2 regions of the Ligilactobacillus animalis genome follow, and region 1 is predicted to be linked to the other one. Evidence: predicted binding sites of a transcription regulator. Region 1 holds the regulator's gene; the other holds the start of a gene.
What was found. The regulator NrdR, encoded in region 1, represses ribonucleotide reductase genes. The targets are predictions, from matches to a motif close to ACACNATATATNGTGT.
Positions count from the first base shown of each region.

Region 2: the regulator NrdR is predicted to act here: its motif matches at 2,970-2,985, upstream of pnuC (nicotinamide riboside transporter PnuC).

Region 1 is NZ_CP047141.1:1,129,394-1,137,265, reverse strand. It holds gene polA (DNA polymerase I) at 1-238, shown strand, start outside; gene mutM (DNA-formamidopyrimidine glycosylase) at 258-1,088, shown strand; gene coaE (dephospho-CoA kinase) at 1,085-1,690, shown strand; gene nrdR (transcriptional regulator NrdR) at 1,708-2,178, shown strand; gene GSR62_RS05610 (replication initiation and membrane attachment family protein) at 2,196-3,566, shown strand; gene dnaI (primosomal protein DnaI) at 3,584-4,513, shown strand; gene thrS (threonine--tRNA ligase) at 4,809-6,761, shown strand; gene GSR62_RS05595 (outer membrane protein assembly factor BamE) at 6,815-7,486, opposite strand; partial or broken gene GSR62_RS05590 (ATP-binding cassette domain-containing protein) at 7,696-7,872, shown strand, end outside.
Region 2 is NZ_CP047141.1:8,913-16,784, reverse strand. It holds gene GSR62_RS00075 (DHH family phosphoesterase) at 1-1,862, opposite strand, end outside; gene pnuC (nicotinamide riboside transporter PnuC) at 2,103-2,873, opposite strand; gene GSR62_RS00065 (DUF1002 domain-containing protein) at 3,152-4,135, shown strand; gene GSR62_RS00060 (hypothetical protein) at 4,212-4,418, opposite strand; gene GSR62_RS00055 (hypothetical protein) at 4,783-5,109, shown strand; gene rpsR (30S ribosomal protein S18) at 5,668-5,904, opposite strand; gene ssb (single-stranded DNA-binding protein) at 5,926-6,480, opposite strand; gene rpsF (30S ribosomal protein S6) at 6,517-6,807, opposite strand; gene GSR62_RS00035 (NAD(P)-dependent oxidoreductase) at 7,148-7,783, shown strand.

The DNA of each region.
Region 1 (7,872 bases):
GAGTGCAGCTGATATCATCAAAGTTGCAATGATCAATATGCAACAAGCCTTAAAAGATGCGGGCTTAGAAGCCAAAATGTTGTTACAAGTGCACGATGAGTTGATCTTTGAAGCACCGAAAGCAGAGATCCCTAAATTAAAAGAGTTAGTGCCAAAGATCATGGATTCAGCTGTTGAGCTGTCGGTCCCATTAAAGGTCGAAAGCGCTAGTGGTAAGACGTGGTTTGAGACTAAATAGTATAAGATGAGGTGAAAAAATGCCAGAGTTACCAGAAGTAGAAACTGTCCGTCGCGGTTTGCAAAAATTAGTTTTAGGTCAAAAGATCGCGCGAGTCGAAGTTTTATATCCTAAGATGATCGTTGGTGATGCTGACGATTTTAAAGCTAAATTAACAGAGCAAACACTTGAAAAGATCGAACGTCGGGGCAAGTATTTGCTCTTTAGGTTTACAAATGGCCTTACCGTTGTCTCCCATTTGCGCATGGAGGGTAAGTTTTATGTCAAAGAAGCGACTGATCCAGTCGATAAACATACGCATGTCATCTTTGATCTAGCCGATGGCCGGCAATTGCGCTATAACGATGTCCGTAAATTTGGGCGAATGCAATTAGTTCAAACGGGTAGTGAAGAAAAATTGCCTGGGTTAGCCAAATTAGGACCAGAGCCAGTGGCTGAAACTTTTAAAGTGGCTGACTTTTATCAAAAGCTACAAAAAAAGAAGAAAAATATCAAGACCGCCTTACTCGACCAGACCTTGGTCACGGGTCTAGGTAATATCTATGTTGATGAGGTGTTGTGGCAAAGTAAGATCCATCCTGAGACGTCATGTCAAAAATTGACTTTAGACCAAGCAACGATACTGCATGATAATATCATCACTGAATTAGCTAAGGCGATCAAAGCAGGTGGCACAACGATCAGAAGTTACACGGATGCTTTCCAAAAAACAGGCGCTTTTCAGTTCGAACTAGATGTTTATGGCCGGACCGATGAGCCATGTAAACGTTGTGGAACAAAGATCCAAAAGATCGTAGTGGGACAACGGGGCACGCATTTTTGTCCGCATTGTCAGCAGGTGGTAAAATGACATATATTCTAGGCTTGACTGGTGGGATCGGGATGGGCAAAACGACGATCAGTAATTTTTTACAAACATTAGATTTTAAGATCCTCGATGCTGATGTGATCGCCCGCCAAGTCGTTGAACCAGCGACCCTTGGTTTAGCTAAATTAAAAAAAACATTTGGATCTCAGATCATCCAAGCTGATCAGACTTTAGATCGGGCTAAACTCGGCAAGATCGTCTTCAATGATCCTAAGAAATTAGCTCAATTAAACCAGATCATGCAGCCATTGATCAGAGCTGAATATGAAAAACAGCTAGCTTTAGCTGAGCAAAAGGGCGATAAAGTAGTTGTGATCGATGCTGCCTTATTATTTGAAAATGGTTATGCAGATCATTGTGATGCAGTTATCAATGTTGAAGTTCCTAAAGCACTTCAGCTAAAACGGATCATAGAACGCGATCATTTGAGTGAGGAGGCGGCACTTGAGCGGATCGCTAGTCAGATGTCGGCTGAAAAAAGGCGAAATTTGGCCACAATTACAGTAGATAGTTCGGGAACAGTTGAAGAAACGCAAGCGCAAGTGATAAAATGGCTAAAGATAAATAATTTAATCGAAAATTAGGCAGCGAGGTAAAGATTATGAAGTGTCCAAATTGTCATCAAAATGGATCACGTGTAGTGGATAGCCGTCCCGCCGACAATGGACATGCCATTCGGCGCCGGCGGGAATGTGAAAATTGTGGTTTCCGTTTTACTACATTTGAAAGAGTAGAAGCAGCGCCACTCTTAGTTATTAAGAAAAATGGTGCTAGAGAAGAATTTAATCGTGAAAAAGTCTTGCGGGGTGTCATGCGAGCGGCTGAAAAACGGCCCGTCGCGATGGATGAGATCCAAAATATCGTCGATCAAGTCGAAACAAAGATCCGGGCAGTCGGCGGGAATGAAGTTTCGAGTCAATTGATCGGTGAATATGTGATGGAGATCTTAGCAAATGTCGATGATATCGCCTATATCAGATTTGCGAGCGTCTATCGTGAATTTAAAGATATGGCATCTTTTGCGAAGGAATTGCAAGACTTGATGGCACGTGACAACGAAAAAAATAAGTAGTTGGGGGATGTTAGGCGATGAGTGAAGGATTAAGGCAGATGTCGCCTAAGGATGGTTACGTCGTCAATACTAAAGCCCATATCGGTTCGACAGAGTTCAAAGTCATTTTAAAGCTCTACCAACCGTTGATGGGGGTCAATGCTTATGGTGTTTATTCACTATTAGCGACTAAAGTGGCTCAAACACCAGACCTGTTAGCCCGCCGGATGCATAAAGAGTTATTGGATATTTTGAGTTTAGGTTTGCGCGACTTTTACGAAGCGCGGATCAGATTAGAGGCCCTCGGGTTATTGAAGACATTCGTGCAAAAAGATGAACTTGGTCAAGTGTTTATCTATGAGTTACAAGCTCCTTTGAGTGCTGAGGCTTTCTTTAAAGATGATCTCTTGAGCATGCTTTTAGCCGATTCATTGGGACAGACCCAATATGATGAGTTAAAACAAGAATTTGTCAAACCAGATCTCACGTATGCTAATGCCAAAGAGATCACCAAGTCGCTACTAGATGTTTTTACGGTGAAAAAAGATGCATTACTCAAAAATTCACAGGTAAAAGCGATACCTAAACCGACTAAAAATCTCGTCGATTCAGTCGAAGTCGATCTGGATGTAGAATATTTAAAAGAGCTTTTAGCCCGATCTTTTGTACCCGCAACTGAGATCAGCCGTTCACTTGAGACCTTAAAGTCGATCTCTTTGTTGTATGGTCTAGATGAACTAGAACTCGTCAAATTGCTCGAACAAGCACTAAATGTCAAAGATGATAAAGTCGATCTTGAGCTCGTCAAAAAATTAGCCACACAGCAATTTGATCGGCAATTCAAAGAGATAACACCTAAAGAGTCGAAAGTGACTGAACCAGTTGATCCGGCGGTGAGTGCGGAATTGACGCAAACTGATCTAGCGCTGATCGCCGTTTCAAAACAATATCTACCTTTGGAATTCATCGAAGAACTCAAACGGCAAAAGCACAGTTTTGTGACGAATTTAGAGCGTTATACGGTCAAAAATCTAGTTGAAAAGCAAGTTTTACCTAATGCGGTGATCAATGTGCTCCTGCACTATTATTTGATCGCGCAAAATAATACGATGCTGGAAGATAAAGTCGCTAATCGCTTTACCAAAGCTGCAGCTAAGTTGGCTGAAAAGAAGATCCAGACCCCAGAAGAAGCCATGCTTTATATGCGCGAGGCTAACCAAAAAGCACGAGAAAAGCAGAAACAAAAGCAATATTATGGGCGTAAGCAACAAGTCGTGCAAAAAGAGACTTTGCCGGACTGGGCTAAGACAAAAGAAAATAAAGCTGTATCTAAACCGGCTAAAGAGGATAAACAGGCCTTGAATGCTGAGATCGATGAATTGTTAGCTCAATTGGAACAAAGTGAATAGAAAGGCAGGTGGCTAGGATGGAAGATCTAGGGAAAAACTTGACGGAGCGGATGCAAAAAAACAATTGGAACCAGCGTTATCAAGAACTGATCGCTGAGATCTTACAAGATGATGAAGTGCGGACTTTTTTAGCGGAAAACAGTCAAGTCCTGACGGAAGCTGATGTGATGAAAAGTGCCAGCAAGTTATATGAATTCGTAACGCTAAAAAAACAGCTAGCTCAAGGAAAACAGACCTTTGCACCCGGATACCTACCGACACTTGCGATCAGCAATCATCGGATCGAAGTCGTGTATGTGCCGACCGCAGAATTAAAAGCTAAACGTGAACAAAAAGCCCTAGAAGCTCGTGTCAAGACGATCAATTTACCGCGTAGTGTTCGTCGGGCGCAATTAAAAGATTACGAGCGTAGTGATGAGCGGATGGAAGCTTTAAAAGCGGCGCTATCTTTTATCACTAGTTATACCAAAGCACCAAAAGATTTTCATAAGGGATTATACCTCGAAGGCAGTTTTGGAGTCGGTAAGACCTATCTTTTGGCGGCGATCGCTAATGATCTAGCTAAGCGAGGTTACCAGACGACACTGGTGCATTTTCCATCATTTGCGGTTGAGATCAAGGGCTCGATTGGTAAAAATCAGACAAATGAATATATCGATAATTTGAAAAAAGCTCAAGTTTTGATGATTGATGATATCGGAGCTGATTCTTTGAGTAGCTGGCTTAGAGATGATGTTTTAGGTGTTATTTTGCAATATCGGATGCAAGAAGAATTACCGACATTTTTTAGCTCGAATCTTTCGTTAGAACAACTAGAGCAACAATATTTGACTGTCAACAACCGGGGCGAAGCAGAGCCTTTGAAGGCCAAACGCATCATGGAACGGATCAAATTTTTGGCTGATGAGTATCATGTTGTAGGAAAAAATCGCCGAAATCCGGAATAATGACTTGAAATTAAAGAAGTTTCGTGCTTAAATAGAAATTACATTAAGTAAAAGACAAACGGCAAATCAATTCAGGGAAAGAGGCCTTTGACTGCAAGTCTCTTAAAGAGGAGCTTACCACTTTTATCACGATAGCCTACTGCAAAGGTAGGACGGCTCGTTTCCGTTATCGACGATCAAGAGAGGGTCAACTGACCTTGAAATTGGGTGGAACCGCGTTAAAGACGCCCCTAGTGTTAAATGTAGCACTAGGGGCGTCTTTTATGTCTTGGTAAAAATCAAGGAGGAACATATAATGTCAGAGATCAATGTTAAGTTTCCAGATGGTGCTGTAAAACAATTTGCAGCTGGAACAACAACACAAGATATCGCAAAGTCTATCAGTATCAGCTTAGCTAAGAAGTCTGTTGCAGGTAAATTTAACGGTAAATTAGTGGATTACAACGAACCTTTAAATGAAGATGGTACGATCGAGATCATCACTAAAGATTCTGATGAAGGGATGAACGTGTTATGGCAAACAGCAGCTAATGTTTTAGCTAGTGCTTTGCATAGCCTTTATCCAGAAATGAAGTTTGGTCAAGGTGAAGCTTTAGAACATGGCTTCTTCTTTGATACAGACAATGCAGCTGGTCAAGTGGCCGAAGCTGATTTTGAAAAGATCGAACAAAAGATGCAAGAGATCATCAAGCAAAACTTACCGATCGAACGTGTTGAATATACGGAAGAAGAAGCTTTGCAATTAGTTGCCGGTGATCAATACCAAACTGAATTAGTCAAAGAGATCGCTGCCGATAACGCAGGTAAAGTCGTAGCTCACAAGTTAGGTGATTTCAATGATTTCTCATTTGGACCACAATTAGCTTCAACTGGTGCGATCAAAGTGTTCCAATTGCTTTCAGTGGCTGGTGCTTACTGGAAAGGTGCTTCAAGCAACCCAATGTTACAACGTATCTACGGAACAGCCTTTTACAAGCAAAAAGACCTTGAGGCTGAATTACAACGTCGTCAAGAAGCACGTGAACGTGACCACCGTGTGATCGGTAACAATTTAGACCTCTTCTTTGTTGATCCTAAAGTTGGGGCTGGTCTCCCATACTGGATGCCAAATGGGGCAACGATCCGTCGGACGATCGAACGCTATATCATCGACAAAGAAGTTGCTCGTGGCTACGAACATGTTTACACACCAATTTTAGCTAACGTTGATCTTTACAAACAATCAGGTCACTGGGATCACTATCGCGAAGACATGTTCCCACCAATGGATATGGGTGATGGTGAATTACTTGAATTGCGTCCGATGAACTGCCCATCCCACATTCAAGTTTACAACCACCATATCCGTTCATACCGTGATCTTCCATTGCGTATCGCTGAACTTGGGATGATGCACCGTTACGAAAAATCCGGTGCTTTGACAGGTCTTTCTCGGGTACGTGAAATGACATTGAATGATGGTCATACTTTCGTAGCGCCAGATCAGATCGAAGAAGAATTCAAGCGGACACTTCAATTGATGGTCGATGTTTACAATGACTTTGACATCAAGGACTACCGTTTCCGTTTGAGCTACCGTGATCCTGAAAACACACATAAGTACTACGATGATGATGAAATGTGGGAAAAATCCCAACGCATGCTCAAAGCAGCTATGGATGATCTTGGCTTAGATTACTTTGAAGCTGAAGGCGAAGCTGCTTTCTACGGTCCTAAATTAGACGTTCAAACTAAGACAGCTCTTGGTGGGGAAGAAACACTTTCCACGATCCAATTGGACTTCTTGTTACCAGAACGTTTCGACCTCAAGTACACAGGGGCTGATGGTGAAGAACACCGTCCAGTTATGATCCACCGTGGTATCGTATCAACGATGGAACGTTTCACAGCTTACTTGACAGAAATGTACAAAGGTGCTTTCCCAACTTGGTTAGCTCCAAAGCAAGTTGAGATCATTCCAGTTAAGAATGAACTTCACTTGGATTATGCGCGTCAATTGATCTCAAAATTGGGTGCACACCAGATCCGTGTAAGCATCGATGACCGAAATGAAAAGATGGGTTACAAGATCCGTCAAGCACAAGTGATGAAGACACCATATACTTTAGTTGTTGGTGACCAAGAAGTAGCTGACGGCACTGTAACTGTTCGTAAATACGGTAGTGAAAAGACTGAAACAATGACTCAAGATGAATTCAGAAACCTTATCTTGCATGACATTGAAACTTACAGCCGTAAAGAAGACTAAGCATAACTAGAAAAAGCCTGGCTTTGATCAAATGATCAAGGTCAGGCTTTTTACTAGTTATTGTTTTTCCATTCGAATTTAGTCAAAGAATCATTTTTATTGCTACCGACTTCGTGTTTATTTTCGTAGAATTCTAGGTCAAAGTCTTTTTTGTTGTAACGATGTAGAAATGACTTGCTGAGTTCAGCGATCTTTTTAGCGATCATATTTTTTTCAGTAGCGGGTGTGTCGTTAAAACCATCCACCGTGCTGACTTTGATCTCATCATCACCATCAAAAGTAACTTTTTGGATCATCGTGCTCCAAGAAAATTCTGTTTGCCCAGCTTTGGCGTATTCATGGGCTTGTTTGAAATAATCACTAAAAGCGGTGTTGATATTTTGGCGTTTTGTTTTAGCTGACGCCTTTTTAGCAACACTATTTTTAGAGCTGATCAAGGTATGATCGCTGACATTTTCTAAAGTGTCTTTTTTAAAGATCAAGGTCAAGACTTGCTTATCTTTTACCGGATAAGTCCAAACATTAGCTTCATATTTGTCATGAGCCGGTTTGCCCAGCGTATCGATCACTTGGCGCTTGTTCATGCCGAGTTTGACCTGTTTAAAGTTTTTAGTGGATACTGTGTTAGCTTGGATGGTATCAGTTGTTGCTTGATAGGTAACGGTCCCCGCCAACCCCAAGCTCAAGCAGGCGAGACCAAGCATTAGTCCGTGATTTAATTTCATTTTAAAGACCTCCGTCTATATCTTATGCCTCTTAGGAAAAAGTATCAAAGATTTGATCTTATTTTTGAAATATTTAAAACTAAATTTACGCCTTAAAGGAATTTATGTACCAAATCTGTTGGATTTTAGACCAAATGAGATGATTTGAGCCAGTTTTCTCAAAGCAAGATATTATTATTCTAACTATAAAAAATACGAGGTGAAAACTTATGACCCGAGTTTATGATTATTTCAAGTTATTATTTCAGATGTATAAGATCTTCTTTAAGGCCACTTTGTTGATCTCGGTAGTCGTGGTAGCCTTGACGCCGTTAGAGGCTTTAGCGCCAGTTTTAGGAGTACAGGCTGGCCAACGCTTGGTCGATCAGTTGAGTGCGCAACAGTCA
Region 2 (7,872 bases), 790 kb from region 1:
CTTCGCGCTGAAACGCCGATCTTGCCTGAAGCCCGCTTAGTGATCACAAAAGAGGCTTCCACTCCACTGACATTTAACAGTGAGTCAGCAACTTGAGCGGCGATGACTGGATCATAGACTCGATCTTCTTCACCACAGCAGATTGCTTCTCCCTCAGTAAACTCAGTCCGTTCGACCAAATGATTGCGTTGCATGTAGCTATTGACGCTTTCTTTCATGAAATGCCGCGCCATCACCAGATCAGCTCCAACCGAGCGCAAATAGCTCGCTGCATCAAAAGTTCGCGTTCCTGTCCGCAAAGCAAATGATTGTGTATCAATGATGATCCCTGTCAGCATTGCCGTGGCTTCCAATTTATTGATCGGTTCACTGTCTTTTGATTGATACTCAAAGAGCTCAGTGATCAACTCACACGTCGAACTGGCATACGGTTCGATGTAGACCAAGATCGGGTTATCGGGAAATTCTTCGCCCCGGCGATGATGGTCGATCACCATGACACGATTTTTGAGCTTATCGTAGAGCGGTCGTGCGATCGACATTGATGGTTTCGAGTGGTCAGCCATGATCAAAAGGCCATCCTTAGTAGCTTTTTCCAAGGCCATTTCCGGGGTTATAATTGACCCCTTGATATTTGGATATTGTTCCAACTCCTCTAACAAACGCTCAATGTCTGAGTGGAGATCTTCTTGATCTAAGACGATCCAACACTGCTTGCCATTCATCGCTGCGATCCGACGCACCCCTAGGCAGGCACCCAGAGAGTCCATATCTGGATGGCGATGGCCCATCACAAAGATCTGGTCGGCTTGATTCATCAATTCGGTCAACGCTTGTGAGATCATCCGTGCCCGAACTCGGGTGCGTTTTTCCATCGGGTTGGTCTTGCCCCCGTAGAAACGGGCTTGGCCATCGACCGCTTTGACGACGACCTGATCGCCCCCACGTCCCAAGGCAAGATCTAAGTTATTTTGTGAGAGCTTTGCCAGTTGGGTCAGATCAGAACCACCGTATGCGATCCCTACACTAAGCGTTACTGGCGAATTTTGCTTGGACGTCCACTTGCGCACTTCATCTAGGATCTTGAATTTTTCTTCTTCTAATACTTTGAGCGTCTTAGCATACGTCAAGATAAAGAAGTGATCTTCATCAACACGTTTGAGGTAGATCCCAAATTCGCGCGCCCAATCTGATAAAGCATTCGTCACGAAATTTCCCAGGTTAGAAATATCTTTATCGTTCATCGCACTGGTAACTTCATCGTAATTATCCAAGAAGATCTGTCCGATCACTAACCGCGTATCTTCGTATTCTTGTCGGATCTCGGCATAATGCGTCACATCCATCAGGTACAGCGCATCAATGTCTTTTTGGACCATCAGACTAAAGGCTCGTCCATGCAATTTGACTTCGATATCTTTGTCTTTATTGTCTTGTTTAGCCTCGAGTTGCTCATAGAGCTGATGATCGACCTCTTTTAACGGCTTACCCAGCACCTCTTGATTATCAAAATAGCGTTGCATATAAGGGTTGATCCATTCGATATGACCCTCTTTGTCGTAAAATAAGATCCCGATCGGCATTTTGATCAACGCATCCTGTTCACCGCGTTTGATCCGATAAGACAGATCAGAAATGTATTCAGTTGTATCTTCAGTAATTTGTTTTAAAGTAATATAGGCAACTACGGTCACAATAAGTGTAAAGACCATGCTGATATATCCTAGAATAATATTGGTTCTAAAGGCCAGGATCACACAAATGACCGCTACAAACGCCAACATCCAAGCTAACACACGCAAATGTCTGTCATACATGAATTCAGGCAGTTGCCAAAAATCTTTGTTAAAAAATTTTTTCACTGGTTTATCCCCGCATTCCTTTCCCAATTCTTAACCTAATTTTATACTTCTGCTATTTATTCTATCACAAACGAGTTTGACTCTCAGTAAGTATGACTATAATAGCTTGAAAAATCAAGTTGCTTTGCCCAAAATAAAAAGCCACGGGCTGACCCGTAGCTTAGTGTTATGAGTTAAGTTATTCACTTAGTTTAAGTATACGCCCGCGACTATTTATTGTCAGCCATTCAAAACTAAATTTTAAGCTTTCTTTGAGACTTCCCCTCTAAACCAGCTGTTCTTGCTGAAAAAGGCATACATATCATTTAAGAAAAAGACACTGTAACTAAAGATCAAGGCAAAATTCCCATCACCTTGCAACATCGTTTGGACCCATAAAGCGATCGTAAAGACTGATGCCAGTGTGAAAACATAGTATTGTTCACGTTTACGATTCAATTCCAATAATGCCCCCGTGATCGCCATCGCTAAGTTCAAGCTATCCAAAAAGACCCGGGGATCATTCGTAAAGCTAAAGATCGTATAGGTGCATAACCAAGCAACTACAAAAAATAAGCCATATTTGATCCATTCAAGCCCACTTTCTAGTTTTTCCGCTTGGATATCATCGTTCCATTTTGGATCTAAAATGCAAAAAATATCTAAAAAGATCAAATAACCGATCTGTTCCCAAGCGGTCGCATAATTTTTTGCCATAAAACCTGTTGCTGCGATACAAATAGCTGAGATCGCACCACACCAGCCTTGGATCCCGGATAAGTTCGAGATCCCGATCACACATGCCACGGACAGATTGCCCCCAACAAAGGCTAACAGTGACTGGACTGGCGTTTGGCTAAAAGAATCGACCAACGAGATAACTTGGAGCACAAAGTTGAACGCCAATAAGAAGTAACTAAAATACCCCCAACCTTTACATTGATTCAACAACCATTTGAAATATCCCTTCCGAAATACATTCTTGGAATATTCTGGCAAATGGGTCAATACATCTTGATAACGTTCAAACATCTAAAAACTTCCTTCCGATAGACAATAATTTCTTGCATTTAAAAATTGCAATGTAACTATTATAGCCATGCATTCTGACTAAATTCAACCGAAAAAACACAATATATTGTAATTATAATTTTATTAAATCTATATATTGTGTGTAATTTGATTTTCAAACGTTGATTTTCCTAAGTTTTTCTTACGATATTTATATCTTTTTCTTAAAAGACAAGAATTGATTTCTGGTGGTAAAATTAAAATGTAGCTAGATATAAAATTAATGAGGTGTTTTAGAGATGAAATTAAAAAAATTAGCAACTGCATTCTTGGCAGGGCTGACCTTTTTAGGGGTAACTTTGACCAGTGCTCCCAAGGCTTTAGCCGCAAGTAGCAGTAATACGCATACGTTAAATTCCGCTTATGTCGTCTATGGAGCCGGCACGAGCCAAGAAGCACGCCAAAATTTAGCTAAAGTATTTGAAACTGATTCTTCGTTCAAGACTTTGACCGCTACCGCCGCTGATTACAACAAATATATCGCTAATGGCTCTAGCAATACGACTGACGCTGCAATGATCAGCTCAGTTGCGATCGCACCCGGAGATCCTGGTTCTGGGGTCAAGGTCAACATCAAAGACTACAATGGTTCTAACAATATCACCCAAGTAACTTCCCAACAATACGCAATGGTCGCTCAAATGGCGGGGGTAACAGATGTCAGCATCGTTGTGACCGCTAATCGTCCTGTTTCAGGTGAATCAGCCTTGACTGGGGTCTACAAGGCCTTAGCCGAAGATGGCGTTTCATTGAACACAGAAAACACAGCGACAGCCAATGAGATGCTTTCAGCGACCCAACCGGCGATCGACGCTAACAAAGATGACAAGACCTATCCTGGGAAACTGATGGCAGCTATTGGTGATGTTTCCAAGCAATTGGCCCAACAAAAACAAGACAACCAAGAACTAGCTACAAAACAAGACATTGAAGATATGTTAAATAAGGCTTTGGCTGACCGTGGCATTCAAAACCAAACGACCTCAGAGCAAGTAACACAGATCTCAGGCGCTTTGGTAAACTTCCAAAATTCACCGATCAGCTCAAGCAAGACATATATCAATAACGTGACGAACACGATCAATAACGTTAAAGATTCGACGGGTAATTTGATGAATAAGGCTAAAGACTGGGCTAACAGTGCTCAAGCTAAAGAAGCCGTTGAACAAGCAAAAGGCTGGTTTGCCCGCTTCATCGAATGGATCAAGAGTCTGTTTAATTAATAAGACCATACGGGAGAGCCCCCCAGCAGATACATTTGCTGGGGGGCTCTTTGCAACTAGGAACTCATATCGCAACCTATGCACCCTGTAATACGCCTAAAGCCGAAAAGATCCCAAGAGCGCACAATAAACCACCACTGATGACCCCTAACCACAAACGGCCACCAGAAAGCATATTTTTGCGATCTGCCACGACTAATTTGTGATAGTAGCGATATGTAGCATAAAGTTCAAACACTCCTAGAACAAAAATTATTGCACTTAAAACCAATCCTTTGACCATTTTTTCACCCTCGTTGCTATTTTATTCCATAATACCACATTTCTTCTATAAAGAGTGCTTGTCTCACCTGGGCGATATCACATATTATTATGGTGGGGCTAGTGTGCAGAAGATGACATTTATAAATTATGCTAGTTAATTCATAGAAATGAGGTCTAAGATGAAAAAAATCGTTTTTACCGATTTAGCTACTAATTTGTATGCCGCTCCATTTTTCACTACACTTGAATTTAATGGGCGGACATTTTACGGAACCAATCGCTAACTGCCACTTGCAATTTTATTTCGTAAAAATTCACTTGCTTTTGCGAAAACACAGTTTGAAGCAACACATCTCAAGCTCTTCGATGACCGCGACAATTTAATGCTTACCCTATTACCCGACCAGATCACCCAGGCTTGTCTGGGAATGTATTTGGCTAAGATCACGCTCCGACCGTTACCCAAACTGACTGAGCGTTTTATCTTTTCACTGATACTCGAGTTAGCTGACGACCGCCAGATCCAACTGTTAAATGGCGAGACTCAGGCGATCCCACAAGTGATATCTTGGCTTACCGACCAAAATATCAAAATCAATGATCCAATGCACCTAGCTTCTAAACTTGATGCGTCGACCACGATCGACTTTAGAAACTTTACCGTACTTTCAAACGGAACTGAATTTGCTAGGACTCTCGAGCTAAGCTAATTGAGCTATCGTCATCACTGAGCATGTGAGAACGCGGGATCTACTACAATGTTTTTACATCGTGGTAGATCCCGTGTTTTGTATTCGCGAACATAAAAAAACTCCGTGATCGGGGAAAATCACGGAGAAAAAGGTTATGTTATTGGGGAAATACTATCCTAAAGTAAATCTAAGATAGTTATCACTTACTACATAAAAAGGGGAGAAGATTGATTCATCATCAATCTACATATCTATAATACACCTAAATGACCCAAAATGGCTAACTTTTTTATTGATTTTTTCTTAAGAATTTAAATTATATTTTTTTCATAATAGATAACGTTCGGTTATTACATTTGAGTTTTCCACAACTTTATCCACACATAGGTCTATACCTTCATAAACAAAAGATTTACCACTAGAATCTTTAAAATCATTTTTCACTCTTTAACTTATAAATCGTATAATACCCAATAAAAAAATATAATAGTTCGTCTTTAAAAACGAAATTTTTAAAAACTTTTTTCAAAAAAATCGGCCAAACAAAAAAACGCCTCGCAATGAGACGTTTTTTGATTAATCTTCGGCAACGAATGGCAATAAGCCCATGATACGTGCACGTTTGATCGCAACTGTAAGTTTACGTTGGTTCTTTGCGCTAGTACCTGTTACACGACGTGGCAAGATCTTACCGCGTTCTGAGATGAAACGCTTAAGAAGATCTGTATCCTTGTAGTCGATGTATTCGATGTGGTTAGCAGCGATGAAGTCAACTTTACGACGGCGACGTCCGCCTCTTCTTTGTTGTGGCATTAGATTTCCCTCCTGTCAATTTTAGAATGGTAAGTCATCATCTGAGATATCGATCTGTTGACCACCGGCAAATGGATCAGCAGCATTGTTACTATTGTTTGTATTGGTATCAAAACCATTACCACCAAAAGCATCATTGGTCTGATTATTTGCTGGAGTCCCAAATGGATTAGATGACTGCATATCATTTGAAGGAGCTGAACCTTGCACATTAGCGTTACTGTTGCCGTGTTGGGCACGATACCTTTCTGATTCAGCCTTGGATTCCAAAAGTGAGAAATTCTCAGCTAAAACTTCAGTAACATAAACACGTTGACCTTGCTGATTTTCATAAGAACGGGTTTGGATCCGTCCTTCGATCCCAACTAAGGAACCTTTGTGGGTAAAGTTAGCAAAGTTTTCGGCTGCTTTACGCCACATTACGCAATTGATGAAATCAGCTTCACGTTGACCTTGTTGGTTAGTGAAACGACGGTCGATCGCGACAGTAAAGCTTGCCACGGCTGCCCCTGAAGGCGTGTAGCGCAGTTCAGGATCTCGGGTCAAACGACCTACTAGAACAACTGAATTGATCAAAGTTCATTTCCTCCTTTACTTTATTTATAGTCTATCTTAGTCTTCACGTTTAACGATCATGTGGCGTAAGATACCATCATTGATCTTGGAAAGACGGTCAAATTCGTTGATAGCGTCTGCGTTTTCAGCTTTGATGTTTACGATGTGGTAGACACCTTCTGTGAAACCACCAATTTCGTAAGCAAAACGACGCTTAGACCAGTCTTTTGATTCTACGATTTCAGCACCATCATTTTTCAAGATGTTGTCAAAGCGTTCAACTAATTCATTCTTAGCTGCTTCGTCAAGTGATGGGTTGATGATGTAAGTAATTTCATAATTTGTCATGACTGTTTGCACCTCCTTATGGACTATTGGTTCTTTATCTAATGTAAGAACAAGGAGAATCTAAAGCTAATTTTGTTTAGATACTCACGAAATAGAATTATAACATTATTAAACCTATTTTGCAAGGGATTTTGAACTACGGCTACACTTTATAAATACGCAATTGCTGGCGAAAATTTTTTCTTTTTTCAAAAAAATTTATTTCCGCTAATTATAGGTAAACACAAAAAAATAAAATATTTTTTAGTTGTAATGATTGACATTACATTTATAAAAAGATAAACTAAACTCATCAAGCAAATGTAACAAAAACAATTACAACCAAATGGAGGAATTTATTATGACAAAAGTTGCTGTAATTAGTGCTAACGGACGTGTTGGGAGCTTAGTCGTCAAAGAATTAGTCGAGCGTGGTTATGACGTAACTGGTTTTGGTCGTAAAGCGCAAAATACTACGGTCGCTCAAACATATATCCAAAAAGATCTGTTTGAGCTCACTAAAGCCGATCTTGCCGAATTTGAGGTCGTCGTTGATGCTTTTGGGACTTTTGCGCCTGAGACCCTTCATTTACACGTTGAAGTCATCAAGCACTTGACCGCTCTTTTAGCTGGGACCAAGACTCGTTTGCTCATCGTTGGTGGCGCTGGTAGCCTCTATGTTGACCCAGAACACAAGACTCAGTTAGTCGACACGCCAGATTTTCCAGCCGAATTTTACGCTTTAGCCAAAGCTCAAACTGATGCCTTGACCGAACTACGCAAACATGATGATGTTGATTGGACCTTCATCAGCCCCGCCGCTGATTTCCAAGTTGACGGAAAACGTACGGGTAAATATATCCTTGCTGGTGAAGAATTGACCCTTAACGACCGTGGTGAAAGCATCATCAGTTATGCTGATTACGCCCTTGCCATGGCCGATGAGATCCAAAACGGTGACCATATCAAAGAACGTATCAGCGTTGTCGGCAAATAATTATCTATAAACGCAAAAAATCCACAGCACTCCTAGGAGTACCGTGGATTTTTTTGTGGATAAATTATTTTTAGAATGAATTTTAGTTA